Regions from separate parts of the Lysobacter gummosus genome, predicted to be linked through region 1. Evidence: riboswitches for the same ligand, from Rfam matches in the RefSeq annotation. Region 1 holds a riboswitch; each other region holds the start of a gene.
The links. Region 1 has a riboswitch for cobalamin ahead of btuB (TonB-dependent vitamin B12 receptor). Riboswitches for the same ligand answer to the same signal wherever they lie in the genome.
Positions count from the first base shown of each region.

Region 1 (4,711 bases):
CGGCGATGCTGCCGCCCGAATCGCTGCCCTTGAGCACGATATTGACCACGCCGGCGATGGCGTCGGAGCCGTATTGCGCCGAGGCGCCGTCGCGCAGCACTTCCACGCGCTCGATGGAGGCGATCGGAATGGCGTTGAGGTCCACCGGCGAGGAGCCGCGGCCCTGGCTGCCGTTGAGGTTGATCAGCGCGGTGGTGTGACGGCGCTTGCCGTTGACCAGCACCAGCACCTGATCGGGCGCGAGCCCGCGCAACTGCGCCGGGCGCACCGCGTCGGTGCCGTCGGTGATGGCCGGGCGCGGGAAGTTCAGCGAGGGCAGGGCGCGCGCCAGCGCGGTGGCCAGTTCGACCGTGCCGCTGGCTTCGAGGGTTTCCGGCGTGATGATGTCGATCGGCGCGGTCGATTCGGCGACGGTGCGGTCGGACACGCGGGTGCCGGTCACGATGACCTGGTCCAGGGTTTTGGGATCGCCTTGCGGAGCGGCGTCTTGAGCGAAGGCGGCGGGCGCGGCGAATGCGATCAGCAGGCCCAGGGCCAGTGGGTGAAGGGGTCCGGTGAGCTTGCGACTGGCGTGCATGAAGACTCCTGGTGGGGGTGACATCGATGGCAATCGGGTTTAACACGCTTATAACAAGCGGGTCAATAAAGCGGCCAAGCTGTGCCTAACGCAAGTAGCCAAAAAGTGGTAAACGCCCCAGTTTCGGCGCCGGGCCGCTCCGAAGCGCCGCCAATCCCGAATCCCGATCCCGGCTCCAAAAAAAACGCCGGGTCGCATCGATCGCGATCCCGGCGTCCGGAAGAGGGTGCGGCGACCTGCGCCGCGGAGCGGCTCAGATGATCAGCGCGCCCCCATCGACGTCGATCACCGTGCCGGTGACGTAGGCGTTGTCGATCGCGAACAGATAGGCCGAAGCGATTTCGTCCGTGCGGCCGACCCGGCCGACCGGCAGTTTCTCGCCGGCCCGCGCCAGCGCCGACATGCGCGCGAACGGTTCCATGCCGTGGTAGCCGTCGCTGTCGGTCAGGCCTGGGCTGATGGCGTTGACGCGCAGCGGCGCCAATTCGCGCGCCAGCACTTTGACGCTGGCTTCCAGCGCGGCGTTGATCACGGTGCGGGCGAGCGCGCCGGGCGTGGCCTTGCGCGCGACGATGCCGCTGGTCAGGGTCACGCTGCCGTTGCCGCTGAGATAGGGCAGGGCCAGCTGCACGGCCTGGATCGAGCCCCACAGCTTGCGTTCGAACGCCTGCCGCGCCTGATCGAGGTCCAGTTCGGCCAAGGGTCCGGCCGGCGCCGGGGCGCTGGCGGCGATGATCAGGTGGTCGATCCGGCCGGCGCGCTCGAACAGGCGGCGCAGGCTGTCGATGTCGTCCAACTGCGCCTGATGGGTGTCGATACTGGATTTGGCCAGCGGACGCAGCGTGTCGGCGGTGGCGTCCAGCTGCTGCAGATCGGCGCAGGCCAGGGTCAGCTGGCCGCGGCGGCGCGACAGGCGTGCCGACAGGGCGCGGCCGATACCCGACTGCGCGCCGAGGATCAGGCTGCGGACGTTCGGGGCGGGGCTCAGGCGCAAGTCGGTGGCGTTCATCGGCGGGATCGGGTCGCGGCGGGTGAGTGCATCGTCCACGGACTGCGCCCGCGAATGAATCAGACGCGTCTGAAATGTGCCTGAGGGGTCGCGCATGTGCCTCATCGAGGCCCATACCCTGGCGCCGCCACCGGGCGGCACTGTTAAGATGCCCGCGCTCAAGGTGATCGCCGACACAGTCGGGCGATTGAAACGGGAATCCGGTGGCGCGCGGCTCATGCCGAACGCTCAAGCCGGAGCTGCCCCCGCAACGGTAGGCGAGTCAACGTAACGCTCTTGGCCACTGTGCTGATGCACGGGAAGGCGCGTTACGGGAACCGCGATCGGGTGTTCGCACCGATCGCTTCCGCTCGCGAGCCCGGAGACCGGCCCGGAGCGCGAACCGACAGGCGGAGGGCCGTGTCTCGGGAATCCTGCGCTCGCGCCTGCCTCCCTTGCCGCTCTTCGTGTGTCTCGACCTAGTCTGGACCGCGCGGGTGAGGCGCGGCCGTGGAGACCTGCCAGTGATTGCGTCTGTAGTTGCCGTTGCATTTCCGTCGCGCCCCGCGCGGCTTGCCCTGAATACCGCCTTGTGCGCCGCCCTGGCCGGCGCCGCCTTCGGCGCCAGCGCCGATACCGCGGTGGATATCGACCAGGTCGTGGTCACCGCCAGCCGTACCGCCCAGACCCAGGACGCGACCCTGGCCGCGGTGACGGTGATCGATCGCGCCGACATCGAGCGCCTGCAGCCGGCCTCGCTGCCGGACCTGCTGCGCGGCACGCCGGGCGCATCGCTGGCCAACCACGGCGGCGCGGGCAAATCCACCTCGCTGTTCCTGCGAGGCACCGAATCCGATCACGTGCTGGTGCTGGTCGATGGCATCAAGCTCGGCTCGGCCACCAGCGGCGGCGCCTCGCTGCAGGACATTCCGGTCGAACAGATCGAACGCGTGGAAATCGTGCGCGGCCCGTTCTCCAGCCTGTACGGCTCCGAAGCCATCGGCGGCGTGGTCCAGATCTTCACCCGCCGCCCGCAGGGCGCGTTCGCGCCGAACTTCAGTCTGTCGCTGGGCAGCAACCAGACCCATCGCGGCTCCGCCGGCGTCGCCGGCAAGGGCGAGCGCGGCTGGTATTCGATCAACGCCGCGCACGAAGACACCGACGGCATCAACGCCTGCCGCGGCAAGCCCTCGCCGGGCGGCGCGGGCTGTTTCACCAATTCGCCCGATCGCGACGGCTACCGCAACAGCTCGCTGACCGTGCAGGGCGGCTACCGTTTCAGCGAACAATGGGACGCCGAGGCGCGCGTGCTGCGCGCCCAGAGCAACAACCTCTACGACGGCAGCCAGAACAATCAGACCGACGCGGTGCAGCAAGTGGCCGGCGCCAAGCTGCGTTACAAGCCCAACGACCGCGTCAGCGTGAGCCTCAACGCCGGACGCAGCGCCGATCTGAGCGACAACTACAAGAACGGCAAGTATTCGAGCACCTTCGATACGCGGCGCCAGTTGGGTTCGGTGCAGGGCGATTTCAGCCTCGGGCAGAATCTGCTGACCGCCGGCTTCGATTGGCAGCGCGACGAGATCGAAAGCAGCACCCGCTACGCGCGCGACCATCGCATCCTGCGCGGCGCGTTCGGCCAATGGCAGCGCGACTTCGGCGCGCATGCGCTGCAGGCCAGCCTGCGCCGCGACGACGACAGCCAGTTCGGCGGGGAAACCACCGGCAGCGTGCTGTGGGGCTGGGATTTCACCGAATCGATGCGCCTGACCGCCAGCTACGGCACTGCGTTCAAGGCGCCGACCTTCAACGAGCTGTACTTCCCCGGTTACGGCAATCCGGAGCTTTCCCCGGAAACCTCGCGCAGCTTCGAGCTCGGGCTGCGCGGCAGCTTCGGCGGCGAACGCCGGCAGGTGTGGTCGCTCAACGCCTACCAGACCCGGATCGACGATCTGATCGCCTACGACGCATCGCGCGGTGTGCCCGGCAACGTCGATCGCGCCCGCATCCGCGGCCTGGAAGCGGTGCTCGATACGCGCCTGGCCGACTGGGACCTGCGCGCCAGCGCGACCTGGCTGGACGCGCGCAACGACAGCCGCAACAGCTACAACGACAACTATCTGCCGCGCCGCGCGCGCCGCAGCGCACGCATCGACCTGGACCGCCGCTTCGAGTTGGGCGCCGCCCGCGCCGTGTCCTTCGGCGCCAGCGTCTACGCCGCCGGCCAGCGCTACGACGATCTGGCCAACGCCCGCAGCCTGGGCGGCTATGCTCTGACCGACTTGCGCCTGGGCTACGCCTTCGACGCGGCCTGGAGCTTGCAGTTATCGGCCAATAACCTGTTCGACCGGCATTACGAAACCGCGGCCTTCTACAATCAGCCCGGCCGCAACTATCTGCTGACGCTGCGTTACCGCCCCCTTCGCTGATGTCACCGCGCCACCCCGGCCGCGTCCGCGCGGCCGGCTCCGACCGAGAGCTTGAGATGAACGATCTGTCCGTGCCCGTGAAAACCAGCATCGTCGCGGTCCTGCTGACGCTGATGATCGCCACGCGCTTCCATCACTTCGGCAGCGCGCTGCACCTGCCTGATGCGTCGATGGCGGTGTTCTTCCTGGGCGGCGTGTATCTGCGCCGGCATGCGTTGTTCGCAGGCTTCATGCTGTTGGCGGTGGCGATCGACTACGTCGCCATCACCGGCCGCGGCCTGAGCTTCTACCAGCATTACTGCGTGACGCCGTCGTATGCGTCCTTGCTGCTGGCCTACGCGGTGCTGTGGTACGCCGGGCGGATGTACGCACCGCGCATGGCCGCGAACGGACGCGCGGTGGCGATCGGGCTGGGCCTGGCGCTGGTCGCGGCGAGCGTGTCGTTCCTGATTTCCAACGGCGCCTTCTACTGGTTCGGCGGCCGCTATCCGCAGCCCAACCTCGACCAGTATCTGGCGCGCCTGTGGCGATGGGGGCCGCTGTTCGTGCGCACCACCATGATCTACATCGCCAGCGGGTTCCTGGTGCATGCGCTGATCGCGCGCTTCGCGCCGGCGCACGCGGCGCAGTCGCGCAGCCGGGCCTGATCGCCCGCGCAAGCGCTTATCGGTTTTGCCAGTCGATTCGGGAGTTCGAACATGTCGATCCTGCTTGCCC
Region 1 covers NZ_CP011131.1:4,508,406-4,513,116, reverse strand. Annotated here, with positions in the region: gene LG3211_RS18275 (TonB-dependent receptor plug domain-containing protein) at 1-577, opposite strand, end outside; gene LG3211_RS18270 (SDR family oxidoreductase) at 831-1,586, opposite strand; cobalamin riboswitch at 1,731-1,974, shown strand; gene btuB (TonB-dependent vitamin B12 receptor) at 2,084-3,994, shown strand; gene LG3211_RS18260 (hypothetical protein) at 4,051-4,641, shown strand; gene LG3211_RS18255 (hypothetical protein) at 4,693-4,711, shown strand, end outside.

Region 2 (4,711 bases), 2.7 Mb from region 1:
CATCGTCGATGCGCCGCTGTTGCCGCCGCGCATGCGCCTGATGTGCCTGGAAGGCCTGCGCGAGGATCAGGCCGCCTATCGCGGCGCGATGGAGCGGCTGTACGCGGACGAATCGGACATGGTGCGCCTGCATGCGCGCAGCGCCCTGAGCCAACTGCAATAACGGCCCGCGGCGGCGCCGGCACGCCGCGGGGCCTCATCGGGCCGGCATACAAGGAGCAGTCTATGGAAGGTAATCTGCACGTCGAAGATCTGGCTTATGAAGTCGCCCCTTTCAGCGTCTCCAGCGCTGACGTCGGCGCCATCGTGCGCTCGGTGGAAAGCTCCGGCGATCCCGAGCTGTGGGTCGCGCTGGGCTGATACGCGTTGCGCTGAGGGATGAATGCAATGCCGCCCCTTCCGGATGCGTCCGGAAGGGGCGTTTGCGCGGCGCGGCGCCGTCGCGGGCGTGCGCGCCGCGACGGCGGATCGCTTAACTCACTTCGGCCGTGCTCTGCTCGCGCAGGCCCTGCGCGGCCTGCACCATCGCCTGCAACGCCGCCCGCACTTCCGGCCAGCCGCGCGTCTTCAGGCCGCAATCGGGATTGACCCACAACTGCGCCGGCCCCAGCACGTCCAGGGCCTTGTCGAGCAGTTCGCTCATCTCGGCCTGGCTGGGCACGCGCGGGGAGTGGATGTCGTACACGCCCGGGCCGATGCCGTTGGGATAGCGATAGCGCGCGAACGCGTCCAGCAGTTCCATGCGCGAACGCGAGGTCTCGATCGAAATCACGTCGGCGTCGAGCGCGGCGACCGCGTCGATGATGTCGTTGAACTCGGCGTAGCACATGTGGGTGTGGATCTGGGTGGCGTCGCCCACGCCGCTGGCGGCCAGACGGAAGGATTCGCCGGCCCAGGCCAGATACGCCGGCCAGTCGGCGCGACGCAGCGGCAGGCCTTCGCGCAGCGCCGGTTCGTCGATCTGGATTACCGCGATGCCGGCCGATTCCAGATCCAGCACTTCCTCGCGCAGGGCCAGGGCGATCTGCCGGCAACTGTCGGCGCGCGGCTGATCGTCGCGCACGAACGACCACTGCAGGATCGTCACCGGCCCGGTCAGCATGCCCTTGACCGGGCGATCGGTCTGCGACTGCGCGTAGCGGGTCCAGTCCACGGTCATCGCCCGCGGCCGCGATACGTCGCCGAACAGCACCGGCGGCTTCACGCAGCGCGAGCCGTAGCTTTGCACCCAGCCGTGCGCGGTGAAGGCGAAGCCGTCGAGCTGCTCGCCGAAGTATTCGACCATGTCGTTGCGTTCGAACTCGCCGTGCACCAGCACGTCGATGCCGAGCGCTTCCTGCTCGCGCAGGCATTGCACGGTCTCGTTTTCGAGGAAGCGCTGGTAAGCGGCGTCGTCGATCTTGCCGGCCTTGTGTTCGGCACGGGCGCGGCGCACTTGCGCGGTCTGCGGGAACGAGCCGATGGTGGTGGTCGGGAACAGCGGCAGATTCAGCCGGTCCTGCTGCAGCTTGGCGCGCTTGGGATAGGGCGAGACGCGATTGGCCATGGCCGGTTCGACCGCGGCCAGGCGCTTGCGCACGCCGGCGTTGCGCAGCAGCGGCGAAGCCAGGCGCGCGGCGCGCGCGCTCGCGGCCGCGGCCAGGTCGCGTTCGGCGTCGGCGTTGCCGGCCAGGGCGTCGGCGAGCAGGCGCAGTTCTTCGATCTTCTGCCTGGCGTAGGCCATCCAATGCTTGAGCGGCGTCGGCAGCTTCTTTTCCAGGTCCAGATCGGCCGGCACGTGCAGCAGCGAACACGACGGCGCCAGCCATTTCGCCCGCGCGCCGGCGCGGCGGGCCAGGCTCAGCGCGGCGTCGAGATCGGCTCGCCAGATGTTGCGGCCGTCCACCACGCCCAGGCTCAGCGCGCGATCTTCCGGCAACAGCGGCAGCACGCTTTCCAGTTGCTGCGGCGCGCGCACCAGATCCAGGTGCAGGCCTTCCACCGGCAACTGCGCGGCCAGCGCGGCGTTGTCGCCGAGCGCGCCGAAGTAGGTGGTCAAAAGGCGCTGCGGTGCATCGACTTCGGCCAGCGCGGCGTAGGCGCGGCGGTAGGCGGCGCGGTCGGCGTCGTCCAGGTCCAGCACCAGCGCCGGTTCGTCGATCTGCACCCACTGCGCGCCGGCGGCCTTGAGCTTGGACAGCAACTCGGCGTAGGCGGGCAACAGGTTGTCGAGCAGTTCGCGCGGATCGCCGCCATCGATGCGCTTGCCCAGCTTGAGCAGCGACACCGGGCCCAGCAGCACGGGACGCGCCTCAAGGCCCAGGGCCTGCGCCTGCGCCAGTTCGGCCAGCGGCTTGTCGCCGCGCAGGGCGAAGCGCTGGTTGGCCTCGAACTGCGGCACCAGGTAGTGGTAGTTGGTGTCGAACCACTTGGTCATTTCCAGCGCGCGCAGATCGCGGCGACCGTCCTGCAGGCCGCGGGCGAGGGCGAAGTAACCGGTCAGCGGGTCTTCGTCGAACGCGGCGCGGTGCGAGGCGGGAATCGCGTCGAACAGCACGGTGGTGTCGAGCACGTGGTCGTAGAGCGAGAAGTCGTTGACCGGCACGATGTCGGCGCCGGCCTCGCGCGCGAGCCGCCAATGGCGTTCGCGCAGGGCGGCGGCGGTGGCGTGCAGCGATTGCGCGTCGCTGTCGCCTTTCCAGAACGATTCCAAAGCTTGTTTCAGCTCGCGCCGCGCGCCGATGCGCGGGAAGCCGAGAGGGGTGACGCTGATCATGATGAGTACCTGCGATGCGTGGGCATGACGCAGGGCAACGAAGGAAACCACGGCCACGCCGGCCCGCACGCGTAAGCGCCGGACTCCATCGCGAACCTTGGCTTCGACCTTCGCCCCCGCGGGCGAACCGATCCGCGCCGCGCGGACGGCGTGCGGGCACGCCGTCCGGCGCCACGCGGGCCGGAGTCGGACGGAAGGCGAACCTTCCGGTCGCGGCAGGTCTTCGGGCTCGGGACTTGGAGCGGGAAGTAGAGTTCAGAGGAGTGAGAAACGAGTCGAAGCCGATGCTTTTACTCGTTTCTCACTCCTCTGAACTCTACCCCTCGCTTTTTCCTACTGAGGCCGCTTCCCGGGCATATCGCCCAGTGCCATGGCCCGTTCGTTTCCCATACCGCTGCGGGGCAGCTCCGGATTCGAACCGGATTCCCTCTGGCCGTCGCCGGCGCGAGGCCGTCGATGGCGTGTCCCATCGCTCTATCTTTATGAAGCGATGTTCACCGTAACGGCGCCAAGGTACGCAGGGGGCGGGGCGAAGTCAATCGGCGACTCCCGGCAGGCCGAAGCACGAAGTCTTTTGTAGGAGGGGCTTCAGCCCCGATGCTTTTGGCTCAGATCGCGGTGAACGGATCGAAAAGCATCGGGGCTGAAGCCCCTCCTGCAAAAAACCCGGCGGCACCGGTTGTTTGCGGTTTATGGCCCCTGCGCGGCGGCACGCGCCCGGCGCGGTTTCCGGCGGCTGGCGTTCATCCGCCGCCGACGAAGATGACCTCACCCTGATAGCCGTGACGCCGCGCCTCACGCCGCCGTTGAGCTTGGCGAAGGCTGGGGCTAACGTTTGCACAGGCGCTACGCGCACGGCGCGGACCAGGACGGTCCCGCGCGATCCCGAATCCGGTGGGTGGAACATGTTTTTCGAAAGGACCCCGTTACTGGCTGGCCTGCTCGCATCGTTGCTGTGCGCGCTGGTCCTGACGGCGTGCGCGAAGGATCCGCCGGCGCCGGCGCAGGACGAGTCGGTCACCCTGGGCAGCCAGAACGAGATGCCCAAGGTCGCGCCGGTGCCGCCGAGCGAAGAGGACATCCTCAAGGGCACCTATTGGCCGCCGGCCAAACTCGACGGCGGCGTCGCCCGGATCAGCTGCGAATACGACTACCCGCAATTCGGCGAAGGCCAGCGGCTGACCTCGCTGGAGTTCTTCAGCCTGGTCGATGCGCTGTCGCCGTGCCAGGCGCGCGGGGTGGTGCGGCTGCGTTATCAGGGCAAGATCGGCGCCGGCTTCACCGCGCTGGTGCAGCGGGTCTCGGCGATGGCCACGCGCATGGAAATCCAGACCCGCATCCTGGATATCGACTCCAGCGGCGGTCACGTCGAAGAAGCGATCCGCGCTGGCGATTCGATCGCCGAATCGGGCTGGGCGATCTGGGTGCGCGAGGACTCGGTCTGCCACAGCGCCTGCGTGCTGGTGCTGGCCGCGGGCGATACGCGCTCGGTCGAGGGCAAGGTCGGCATCCACCGGCTGATGCGCGACCGCTCCACCGCGACCTCGCGCGCCGAGCTCAGCCGCGAACTGCGCGCGATCAATCAGCAGGTGCGCGACTACCTGGAGCGCAACGGCGTGGCCACCGCGGTGTCGGACCTGATGATGACCATCGCCAACCGCGACCTGCGCATCCTGACCCCGGACGAACTCAAGCAATACGGCTTGGACGGCACCAACGCCGCCCAGGACGATCTGGACCGCATCCGCCTGACCCGCAAGTGCGGCGAGGACTTCGTCCGCCGCCGCGACGCCTTCCGCCGCGCCTTCGACGCGCAATGCATGGCCACCGGCAAGAACTTCGAATCCATGCCTCAGTGCGCCAACGCTCTGCAGGGACAGTTCGGTTTCCCGGACAAGGCCTGCCCGTCCGACAGCCCGGCCGATCTGTACGCGCGCGATCTGCCGGAGTTGTTCC
Region 2 covers NZ_CP011131.1:1,111,585-1,116,295, forward strand. Annotated here, with positions in the region: gene LG3211_RS04520 (hypothetical protein) at 1-163, shown strand, start outside; gene LG3211_RS27200 (hypothetical protein) at 226-360, shown strand; gene metE (5-methyltetrahydropteroyltriglutamate--homocysteine S-methyltransferase) at 473-2,755, opposite strand; cobalamin riboswitch at 2,953-3,225, opposite strand; gene LG3211_RS27390 (DUF6053 domain-containing protein) at 3,353-3,532, shown strand; gene LG3211_RS04530 (COG3904 family protein) at 3,661-4,711, shown strand, end outside.
Region 2: another riboswitch for cobalamin. It lies ahead of metE (5-methyltetrahydropteroyltriglutamate--homocysteine S-methyltransferase); the one in region 1 lies ahead of btuB (TonB-dependent vitamin B12 receptor).

Region 3 (4,711 bases), 2.7 Mb from region 1:
GTCCCGCGTACAGCGCCCACGCCGCCCAGCCCCACTCGGCGAACGGATAGCGGTGCGCATCGGCCTGCCACAGCGCCAACGGCAGCGCCGCGGCGAAAGCCAGCGCCGCGGTCAGCGACAAGGCCTTCCAGTCGTGGCGACGGAACACTTCCGCCGCCGCCCAGCCGGTCACCGCGACCAGCATCAGCACCGCATCGGCGCTGTTGCGGTCGGCGATGAAATCGGCGATCTCGCTGCCGGTCGCGCCCAGCCACCACGCCAGGCCCCACAGGTAATAGGCCAATGCCGGCGCGCGCGCGGCGTCGCGGCGATAACTCCATGCGCTGGCAAGGCCCGCCACGGCGATCAGTACCGCGCCGGCGAAGTTGGCGTTGAGTATCGGCGTGTAGCCCTCCCAGACCGAATCGCTGGCGCCGACGATGAAGGCGAACGCGGCCGCGATCTGCAGCCCCAGGCCGGTGAGCTGCGGCAGCAACCGCTGCTGGCGCAGGCCCAGCCACGCCAACGCCGCGCCTTCCAGCGCGAACACGCAGGCGGTGGCTTCCGCGGCCAGCGCCAGCGGCACGGCCAGGGTCGCGAAACCGACCGCCAGCAGCGCATACGGCGTGGACAGTTCGACGAAGCGCTGATCGCGGCGCAACCACCACGCCAGCGCCGCGTACAGCGCGCCCAGGCCGAGCGCGCAGAACGCCAGCGGCATGCGATCGCCGTCGAGCAGACCGGCCTGCAGGGTGAAGGCGATCAGCGGCGTGCCGAACACCAGGCAACCGTCGATGAGATCGCGGCGCCCGGCGGCGCGGCGGCGCGCGTACAGCACCGGGATCAACAGATAGAAGGCGAAGAACAACAGCAGGAACGGCTCGGTGGTCGAGAAATGCTCCGGCCGGTACTTCAGCACGCCCCACAAGGTGCCGATGCCCCAGGTGAAAGCGAAGCCGATCAGATTCAGCACCCGCCACGGACGCCACCACGCGATCGCGAAGATGCCAGCGTTGAGCACCGCGTAGTAACCGAACAAGGCGACGTGGTTGCCCGAACCGGTGGACAGCCAGATCGGCGCGAGGAAGCCGGCCAGGATCGCGAACACCGCCAGCGCCAGCGCGTTCTGCTTGACCGACAGCACGCCGGTGCCGGCGACCAGCACCACGCTGATCGCGAACGCCGCGCCGGCCGGGATCAGGCCGTAGAGCTTGAACGCGGCGAACACCACCAGCAGCAGCACGCCGATCGCCCCGCCCTGCAGGCTCAGCGCGAACACGCGCTTGCGCTCGCGCTGCTGCCAGCCGAACACCAGCCCGCCCATCGCCGCGACGGCGATGCCGGCGAGACGGAACTCCATCGGCACGTGCATCCAGCCCTGGTCGCTGGCGTACTTCAGCAACGCGGCGACGCCGGCGAGCAACACCAGCATGCCGACCTTGACCGGCACGTTGCCCTCGGTGAACCAACGCCGGACCCAGCGCGCGCCGAGAGTGAAGATGTCCGGCGGCGACGGCGCACGCGGTGCGCGTGGCGTCGGCGCGACGGGCGCGCGAAGCGGCATGGGCGAGGCCGCCGCGGCGGCCGGTCGCGGCGGCAACGGCGGCGGCACGGACGGCGGCGTGGCCGGGAACGGCGGCGGAGTCTGCGGCGCAGTCGCGGCGGGCGGCGCGGCGCTGGCGATCGGGCGCGCCGGCGTCTGCGGCAGCGCTTCACGATCGATGCGCTCGATGCGCTCGGCCAGGGTTTCGTCCTCGCGGCCGCGCGGTGCCGGCGGAGCGGCTGCGGACGCACGAAGCTGTGCCAGGGTCCGTTCCAGGCCCGACACCCGGGACTTGAGCCCGGAGATCTGGACCAGGGCGACGATGAGCAGCACCGGCACCAACAGCAAAGCCAGTACCAGCAAGACAATCAGTGCTTCCATCACAGTTCCCCGTTCCTTATGGCGGGCACGTTACACCAAGGCGCGGCGTATGGAAGCGTCGCCTTCACTCGCTATATACACGATTCATTCACCACATATCGCGTTGACGAAATCGCATAACCACACTATGTTGTGCCCGTCGGTGCCGATCTTGCGATCGGCTGAAAAGGGAAGTCGGTAGGGACGCGACCGCGAGCACTCGCGGCGGGGTCCGAAGCCGGCGCTGCCCCGCAGCGGTATGGGAAACGAACGGGTCATGGCACTGGGCGGTATGCCTGGGAAGCGACCCCGGTAGGAGGAACGAGAAGCGGGCGAAGAAAAGTGAGAACCGGGTCACCCCGTAGCGCTCACTTCTCTTTGCCCGTTTCTCGCTCCGAGTCCCGAGCCCGAAGACCTGCCGACAGCCGCGCGTCGCACAACCGCGCGGTACCGGCCCACAGGAGTCTTCGGGGGAAGACGGCCGGTGTCGCGGCACGACGGACCTCCGTCGCGCCCGTCCGTTCCGGCGCGCAGCGCCGAGCGGACCGTCCCGGACCTCGCGTCTCGGGCCGCGCGACACCCAGCCGACACACTCCCAAGCTCTGCGCCCGCGGGGGCACGGCCGCGCCACCGATGACACCGCGCGCGCGGTCCGTCGTCGCCGGCGCGTCCGCGTTCTCCGCACCGTGCACCCACGCCCCGGAGTAATGCCATGACCACACTCGCATCCGATCCGTCCCTCGCCCCCGCCACGGACGCCGCCGCCACTTCCAACGCCGCCGCCAAGCCGGCCGCAGCCCGTACCGCGCAAGACGCGCCCGGCTTCGCCCTGACCCCGCCCGCGGCCAACCTGACCATGAGCGTGACCAAGCGCAACGGTCGCCGCGAACCGGTCGATCTGAACAAGATCGTGCGCGCGGTGACCCGCAGCGGCGAGAACCTCTACGCGATCGATCCGATGCGCGTGGCCACCCGCACCATCTCCGGCCTGTACGACGGCGCGACCACGCAGGAACTCGACGAACTGTCGATCCGCACCGCCGCCCTGCTGACCGCGGAAGAACCCGAATACGGCCGCCTCGCCGCGCGCCTGCTCGCCGGCGTGATCGAGAAAGAAGTCGCCGGCATCGAAATCCATGCGTTCTCGCAGTCGATCCAGCGCGGCCATGAGCTGGGCCTGATCAACGAGCGCCTGGTGACCTTCGTCCAGGCCAACGCGCGCAAGCTCAACGACGCGATCGACCGCAGCCTCGACGCCAAGTTCGATTACTTCGGCCTGCGCACCTTGTACGACCGCTACCTGCTGCGCCACCCGACCGCGCGCACCGTCATCGAGACCCCGCAGCAATTCTTCCTGCGCATCGCCTGCGCGCTCAGCGAAGACGTCAGCGACGCGCTGGCGCTGTACCGCCGCATGGCGCAGCTGGACTACATCCCGTCCTCGCCGACCCTGTTCAACGCCGGCACCACGCACGAGCAGCTGTCGAGCTGCTTCCTGCTCGATTCGCCCGACGACTCGCTGGAAGCGATCTACAAGCGCTACATGGACGTGGCCAAGCTCAGCAAGTTCAGCGGCGGCATCGGCCTGAGCTACACACGCATCCGTTCGCGCGGCTCGCTGATCCGTTCCACCAACGGCCTGAGCAACGGCATCGTGCCGTGGCTGAAGACGCTCGACGCGTCGGTCGCGGCGGTCAACCAGGGCGGCAAGCGCAAGGGCGCGGCCTGCGTGTACCTGGAGCCGTGGCACGCCGACGTGGAAGAGTTCCTGGAACTGCGCGACAACACCGGCGACGAAGCGCGCCGCACGCACAACCTCAATCTGGCCAACTGGATTCCGGACGAATTCATGCGCCGTGTCGAGGCCGACGCCGACTGGTCGCTGTTCGATCCGTCCAAGGTGCCGCAGCTGACCGACCTGTGGGGCGAAGCCTTCGACCGCGCCTACCACGCCGCCGAAGCCGCCGGCCTGGCCGCGAAAAAGGTCAAGGCGCGCGACATCTACGGCCGGATGATGCGCACCCTGGCGCAGACCGGCAACGGCTGGATGAACTTCAAGGACAAGTCCAACCGTGCGTCCAACCAGACCCTGCGCGACGGCAACGTCATCCATCTGTCGAACCTGTGCACCGAGATCCTGGAAGTCACCTCGCAGGACGAGACCGCGGTGTGCAACCTGGGCTCGATCAATCTCTCCCATCACGTGGAGCTGTTTGAGGACGGCAAGGGCGCGTTCGATTTCGACAAGCTCGCCGAGACCGTGCGCCTGGCCGTGCGCCAGCTCGACCGCGTGATCGATCTGAACTTCTATCCGATCGAAACCGCCCGCCGCGCCAATCTGAAGTGGCGTCCGGTCGGCCTGGGCTCAATGGGCCTGCAGGATGTGTTCTTCAAGCTGCGCATGCCGTTCGACTCCGAGCCGGCGCGCAAGCTCGCGCAGGAAATCGCCGAGGCCATCTATTTCCACGCGCTGTCGGCGTCGAACGAGCTGGCGATGGAACACGGCAAGCACCCGTCCTTCGACGACACCCGCGCTTCGGTCGGCGAGCTGCAGTTCGAAGCCTGGGGCGTGACCCCGTCGCAGCCCGAGCGCTGGGACGCGCTGCGCAAGCGCATCGCCGAGCACGGCCTGCGCAACTCGCTGCTGATCGCGATCGCGCCGACCGCGACCATCGCCTCCATCGCCGGCTGCTACGAGTGCATCGAGCCGCAGGTGTCGAACCTGTTCAAGCGCGAGACGCTGTCGGGCGACTTCCTGGTAGTCAACAAGTACCTCGTGGAAGAACTCAAGAAGCTCGGCATGTGGACCGCCGAGATGCGCGACCGCAT
Region 3 covers NZ_CP011131.1:1,122,813-1,127,523, reverse strand. Annotated here, with positions in the region: gene LG3211_RS04565 (DUF2339 domain-containing protein) at 1-1,903, opposite strand, end outside; cobalamin riboswitch at 2,027-2,319, shown strand; gene LG3211_RS04560 (ribonucleoside-diphosphate reductase subunit alpha) at 2,739-4,711, shown strand, end outside.
Region 3: another riboswitch for cobalamin. It lies ahead of LG3211_RS04560 (ribonucleoside-diphosphate reductase subunit alpha); the one in region 1 lies ahead of btuB (TonB-dependent vitamin B12 receptor).

Region 4 (4,711 bases), 2.0 Mb from region 1:
CTTGGCCTCGCCCTTGCCGACGACTTCCTCGACCAGACCGATGCGCAGTGCGGTCGCCGCATCGACGCGCTCGCCGAGCAGCATCATCCGCTTGGCCCAGCCTTCGCCGACCAGACGCGGCAGGTTCTGGGTGCCGCCCGCGCAAGGCAGCAGGCCTACCGTCGCTTCCGGCAGCGCCAGTTGCGCCTGTTCCTCGACGATGCGCAGATCGCAGGCCAGCGCGCATTCGAGCCCGCCGCCCATCGCATAGCCGTTGATCGCCGCGATCGACACGCCGCGGAACGCGCTCAGCGCTTCGAAGGCCTCGCCGAAGCGGCGCGCCGCGTCGCGCGCCAGGGCCTTGTCGCCGCTGGCGAACTGCTTGAGATCGGCGCCGGCCGAGAAGAATTTCTCGCCTTCGCCGGTGATCACCAGGGCGTAGATGTCGCGCTCGCGGTCCAGGTCGCGGACCAGATCGCGCAAGGCGGCGAGGCTGTCGCGGGTCCAGGTGTTGGCCGGCGGATTGCTCAGCGTGACCACGGCGGTGTGGCCGTCGATTTCCAGCTTCAGGCCGGTGTAGACGGTGTCGGCAAGACTCATCGCAATTCCTCGTCGCTGTTGAGCAGATGGCGCGCGATGATCACGCGCATGATTTCGTTGGTGCCTTCCAGGATCTGGTGCACGCGGCAATCGCGCAGCAGGCGCTCGATCGGGTATTCGCGGATGTAGCCGTAGCCGCCGTGGATCTGCAGCGCGTCGTTGCACACGGCGAAGCCGGCATCGGTCGCGAAGCGCTTGGCCATCGCGCACCACACGGTGGCATCGCTGCTGCCGGCGTCGATCTTGCGCGCGGCGGTATGCACCATCTGCCGCGAGGCGATCAGTTGCGTGGCCATGTCGGCGAGCTTGAACTGCAGGGCCTGAAACTCGGCGAGTTTCTTCCCGAACTGGCGGCGTTCGCCCATGTAGCGGCGGGCCGCGTCCAAGGCGCCCTGGGCCGCGCCGAGCGAGCAACTGGCGATGTTGATGCGGCCGCCGTCGAGCCCCTTCATCGCGATCTTGAAGCCGTCGCCTTCGCGTCCGAGCAGATTGCGCGCCGGCACGCGCACGTTCTCGAAGCTGATGCCGCGCGTGGGCTGGCTGTTCCAGCCCATCTTTTCTTCCTTGCGGCCGTAGGCGATGCCGGCGCTGTCGGCGGCGACCGCGAACGCGCTGATGCCGCGCGCGCCATCGCCGCCGGTGCGCGCCATCACCACCAGCATGTCGGTGGCGCCGGCGCCGGAGATGAAAGCCTTCGCGCCGTTGAGCACGTAGTCCTCGCCGTCGCGCACGGCGCGGGTTTTCAGCGAGGCCGCATCCGATCCCGCGCCCGGTTCGGTCAGGCAATACGAGGCCAGACTGCGTCCGCTGGCCAGAGCCGGGCCCCACTGCTCGCGCACCACGTCGCTGGCATGCGCGGTCAGCATCCAGGTCGCCATGTTGTGGATGCTGATGAACGCCGCGGTGGACGGATCGACCGCGGCCAGTTCCTCGAACACGATCGCCGCGTCCAGCCGGCTCAAGCCCGAGCCGCCGGCGGCTTCGTCCACGTACAGCCCGCAAAAGCCGAGCTCGCCGGCCTGGGCGATGGCTTCGCGCGGAAAGATGCCTTGCGCGTCCCATTGCGCCGCATGCGGCGCCAACCGAGCCTGGGCGAAGTCGCGCGCCGCATCGCGGTACGCAGCCTGTTCTTCGCTCAGGCCGGTCGGCACCACCGACGCGGCCTGCCAGTCCATGACCGCGGCCATCACTTGAGACTGATCGTGGTGTTGACGCCGTGACCCAGGGTCTCGTCGTCGAACCAGCGCGCGGTGACGGTCTTGGTCTGGGTATAGAAGGTCACCACCTGCTTGCCGTACGGGCCCAGGTCGCCGAGCTTGGAGGCGCGCGAGCCGGTGAACGAGAACAGCGGCACCGGCACCGGAATCGGCACGTTGATGCCGACCTGGCCGACGTCGATCTCTTCCTGGAACCTGCGCGCGGCAGCGCCGGACTGGGTGAAGATCGCGGTGCCGTTGCCGTTGGGATTGGCGTTGATCAGCGCGATCGCCTCATCCAGCGTGTCCACGCCGAGGATCACCAGCACCGGTCCGAAAATTTCTTCCTGATAGATGCGCATGCCCGGTTCGACGCCGGAGAAGATCGTCGGGCCGACGAAATTGCCTTGCTGATACCCCGGCACCGCGGGATTGCGGCCGTCGAGTTCGAGCACCGCGCCCTGCTCCACGCCCGAGGCAATCAGGCCTTCGACGCGTTCGCGCGCGGCGCAGGAAATCACCGGACCCACGTCGGTGCCCGGCTCGGTGCCGGCGTTGACCTTGAGCGTGCGCGCCTTGGCGACCAGATCCGGAATCCACTGCCGCGCTTCGCCGACCAACACCGCGGTGGACGCGGCCATGCAACGCTGCCCGGCCGCGCCGAACGCGGCGCCGGCCATGGCGTTGAGGGTTTGCTCCTTGTTCGCGTCGGGCAGCACGATGGCGTGATTCTTCGCACCCATCATGCATTGCACGCGCTTGCCGGCGAGCGAGGCGCGGCGATACACGTGGGTGCCGACCTTGGTCGAACCGACGAACGACACCGCGCGGATATCGGCGTGATCGCAGATCGCGTTGACCACATCTTCGCCACCGTGGACGACGTTGAGCACGCCCTTGGGAACGCCGGCCTGCAGCGCCAGCTCGACCAGGCGCATGGTCACCAGCGGATCCTGTTCGGACGGCTTGAGCACGAAGGTGTTGCCGGTGGCGATGGCCATCGGGAACATCCACAGCGGAATCATCGCCGGGAAATTGAACGGCGTAATGCCCGCGCACACGCCCAGCGGTTGCAGCAAGGTGTAGGTATCGACGCCGCCGGCGACGTTGTTGGCCAACTCGCCCAGTTGCAGGTTGCCGATCGCCGCGGCGTGTTCGACCACTTCCAGGCCGCGGAACACGTCGCCTTCGGCGTCGGGCAAGGTCTTGCCCTGCTCGGAGGTCAGGATCGCGGCGAGCTCGCTCATGTGCTCGCGGATCAGCTGCTGATATTTCAGGAAGATGCGCGCACGCGCGCCGATCGGGGTCTTGCGCCAGGTCTTGAACGCGCGTGCGGCCGAAGCCACCGCCGCGTCCACTTCCTCGGCCGTGGCCATCGGTACGCGCGCCAGCACCGCCTGGGTGGCCGGATTGACGACGTCGCGCCACTGCGTGCTGCGGGATTCGACGAATTCGCCGTCGATCAAAAGCTTGACCGTCGCGACCTCGGTCGCAACGCGATGCATATCGTTCATGGTGGTCTCCGTATCGCACACCCGCGAAAGCGAGGGTTGCGGAGACGCGCGACAAGACGAAACGATGGCGAACGCACGCCGCATCGAATCAGCCCGTCAGGTTGCCCGCCGCAACACTCGAGGAGGACATCTCCCGATGTCCGCCACGGGCCGGTCTCCGGGCTTGCGAGCGATGCCGAAGCATCACCCCGACACCTTCCCGCGCGAGCGCAGTGGTCAACGTCGGGTGTTCTCGCCTACCGTTGCGGGGGCAGCGTCGGAATTGGACGATCACGTCCGCACCGACTTCCCGTTTCACCCTGCGCGCCGGTATGGACCGGCGTGCAAGGCACCTGTGGCGGGCGAAGTGTAGTGCTTGCGGCCCTGGGCGGACAAGCCGCATCGCGGCGGGCGCATTGCGCGCGTTCGTTCAGAGCGGACGCAAGCGCTGGATGCGGGCCGGCGTCAAGGCATCGACGCGGCTGCAATGGCGGTGGATTCACCACGCGGATCACAAAGCGATGCGATGACGTGCATCGCGGCTCAAACGCTAATATCGATGGTGATGCGTGCATTGCCGCATCGAATGTGCGCCTCGCGCCTGTTCATCGCCTCTCTGCGGCGCCAGATCGGCACCGCCATCGTCGCGATCATGCAGACGCCGATGGTTCGCGCGATGCGCTCAGCGCCGACTTCGTTTGAATCGCACGCATTGACGGTGCGCGCTTCAACGCCGTAACCGCACCGTCGACGGCAACGCGGCGAACAAACGAACAGTCGATGTCGTCGGTACTCGTGTATCAGGCCGCCCAGGTCAGCTCGCGCACGTCGCCAATTGCTGTTTCGCGTACCAGATCGCGCGACGCGCCTGGTCGTAGGCCATGTCGGCCGAACGCGGCAGCAACTGTTCGGCGCGGATCGGATCGACGCCGCTCGCCATCGCGCGTTCGATGCGTTGAAGTTCGTCCACGCGCACGATCGCCGGCGCCAGCAACTCGCGCAGCCGCTTGCGCTCGCAGCCGCCGTGGGCCGCTTCGACTTCGCCGATCGCCTGACGGATACGGCGGCTGGCCTCGCCCTGCAGGCCCGGCGCGGGCTCGAACGCGATCGGCGCGGCCTTGTAGGCATCGCCGGTGGCTTCGCTGCCCAGGTCCGAGGGCCGCTCGTGCAGCGCCGGATTGAACCGCACCGGCGGCGGCGGCCGCGCGCGTGCCTGCTGGATATCGCGCTTGAACGGCATCGCGTCGGCGATTTTCTGCAGCCGCTTGGTCGCCTTACCCAGCAAGGCCTTGCCGAGGGTGCCTTCGGTGGCCCAATCCGATTCGAATCCGGTCGGCGGCACGTCGATCGGATTGCGGCGTTCGAAGGTGTTCTTCGCGGCTACGAATTTGGGATCGTCCGGATCGCCCGGCGCGCGGCCGGGCGGCGCGCGCATCGGGTCGG
Region 4 covers NZ_CP011131.1:2,467,701-2,472,411, reverse strand. Annotated here, with positions in the region: gene LG3211_RS10275 (enoyl-CoA hydratase) at 1-579, opposite strand, end outside; gene LG3211_RS10270 (acyl-CoA dehydrogenase family protein) at 576-1,754, opposite strand; gene LG3211_RS10265 (CoA-acylating methylmalonate-semialdehyde dehydrogenase) at 1,766-3,280, opposite strand; cobalamin riboswitch at 3,421-3,640, opposite strand; gene LG3211_RS25600 (hypothetical protein) at 3,645-4,007, shown strand; gene LG3211_RS25595 (hypothetical protein) at 4,083-4,711, opposite strand, start outside.
Region 4: another riboswitch for cobalamin. It lies ahead of LG3211_RS10265 (CoA-acylating methylmalonate-semialdehyde dehydrogenase); the one in region 1 lies ahead of btuB (TonB-dependent vitamin B12 receptor).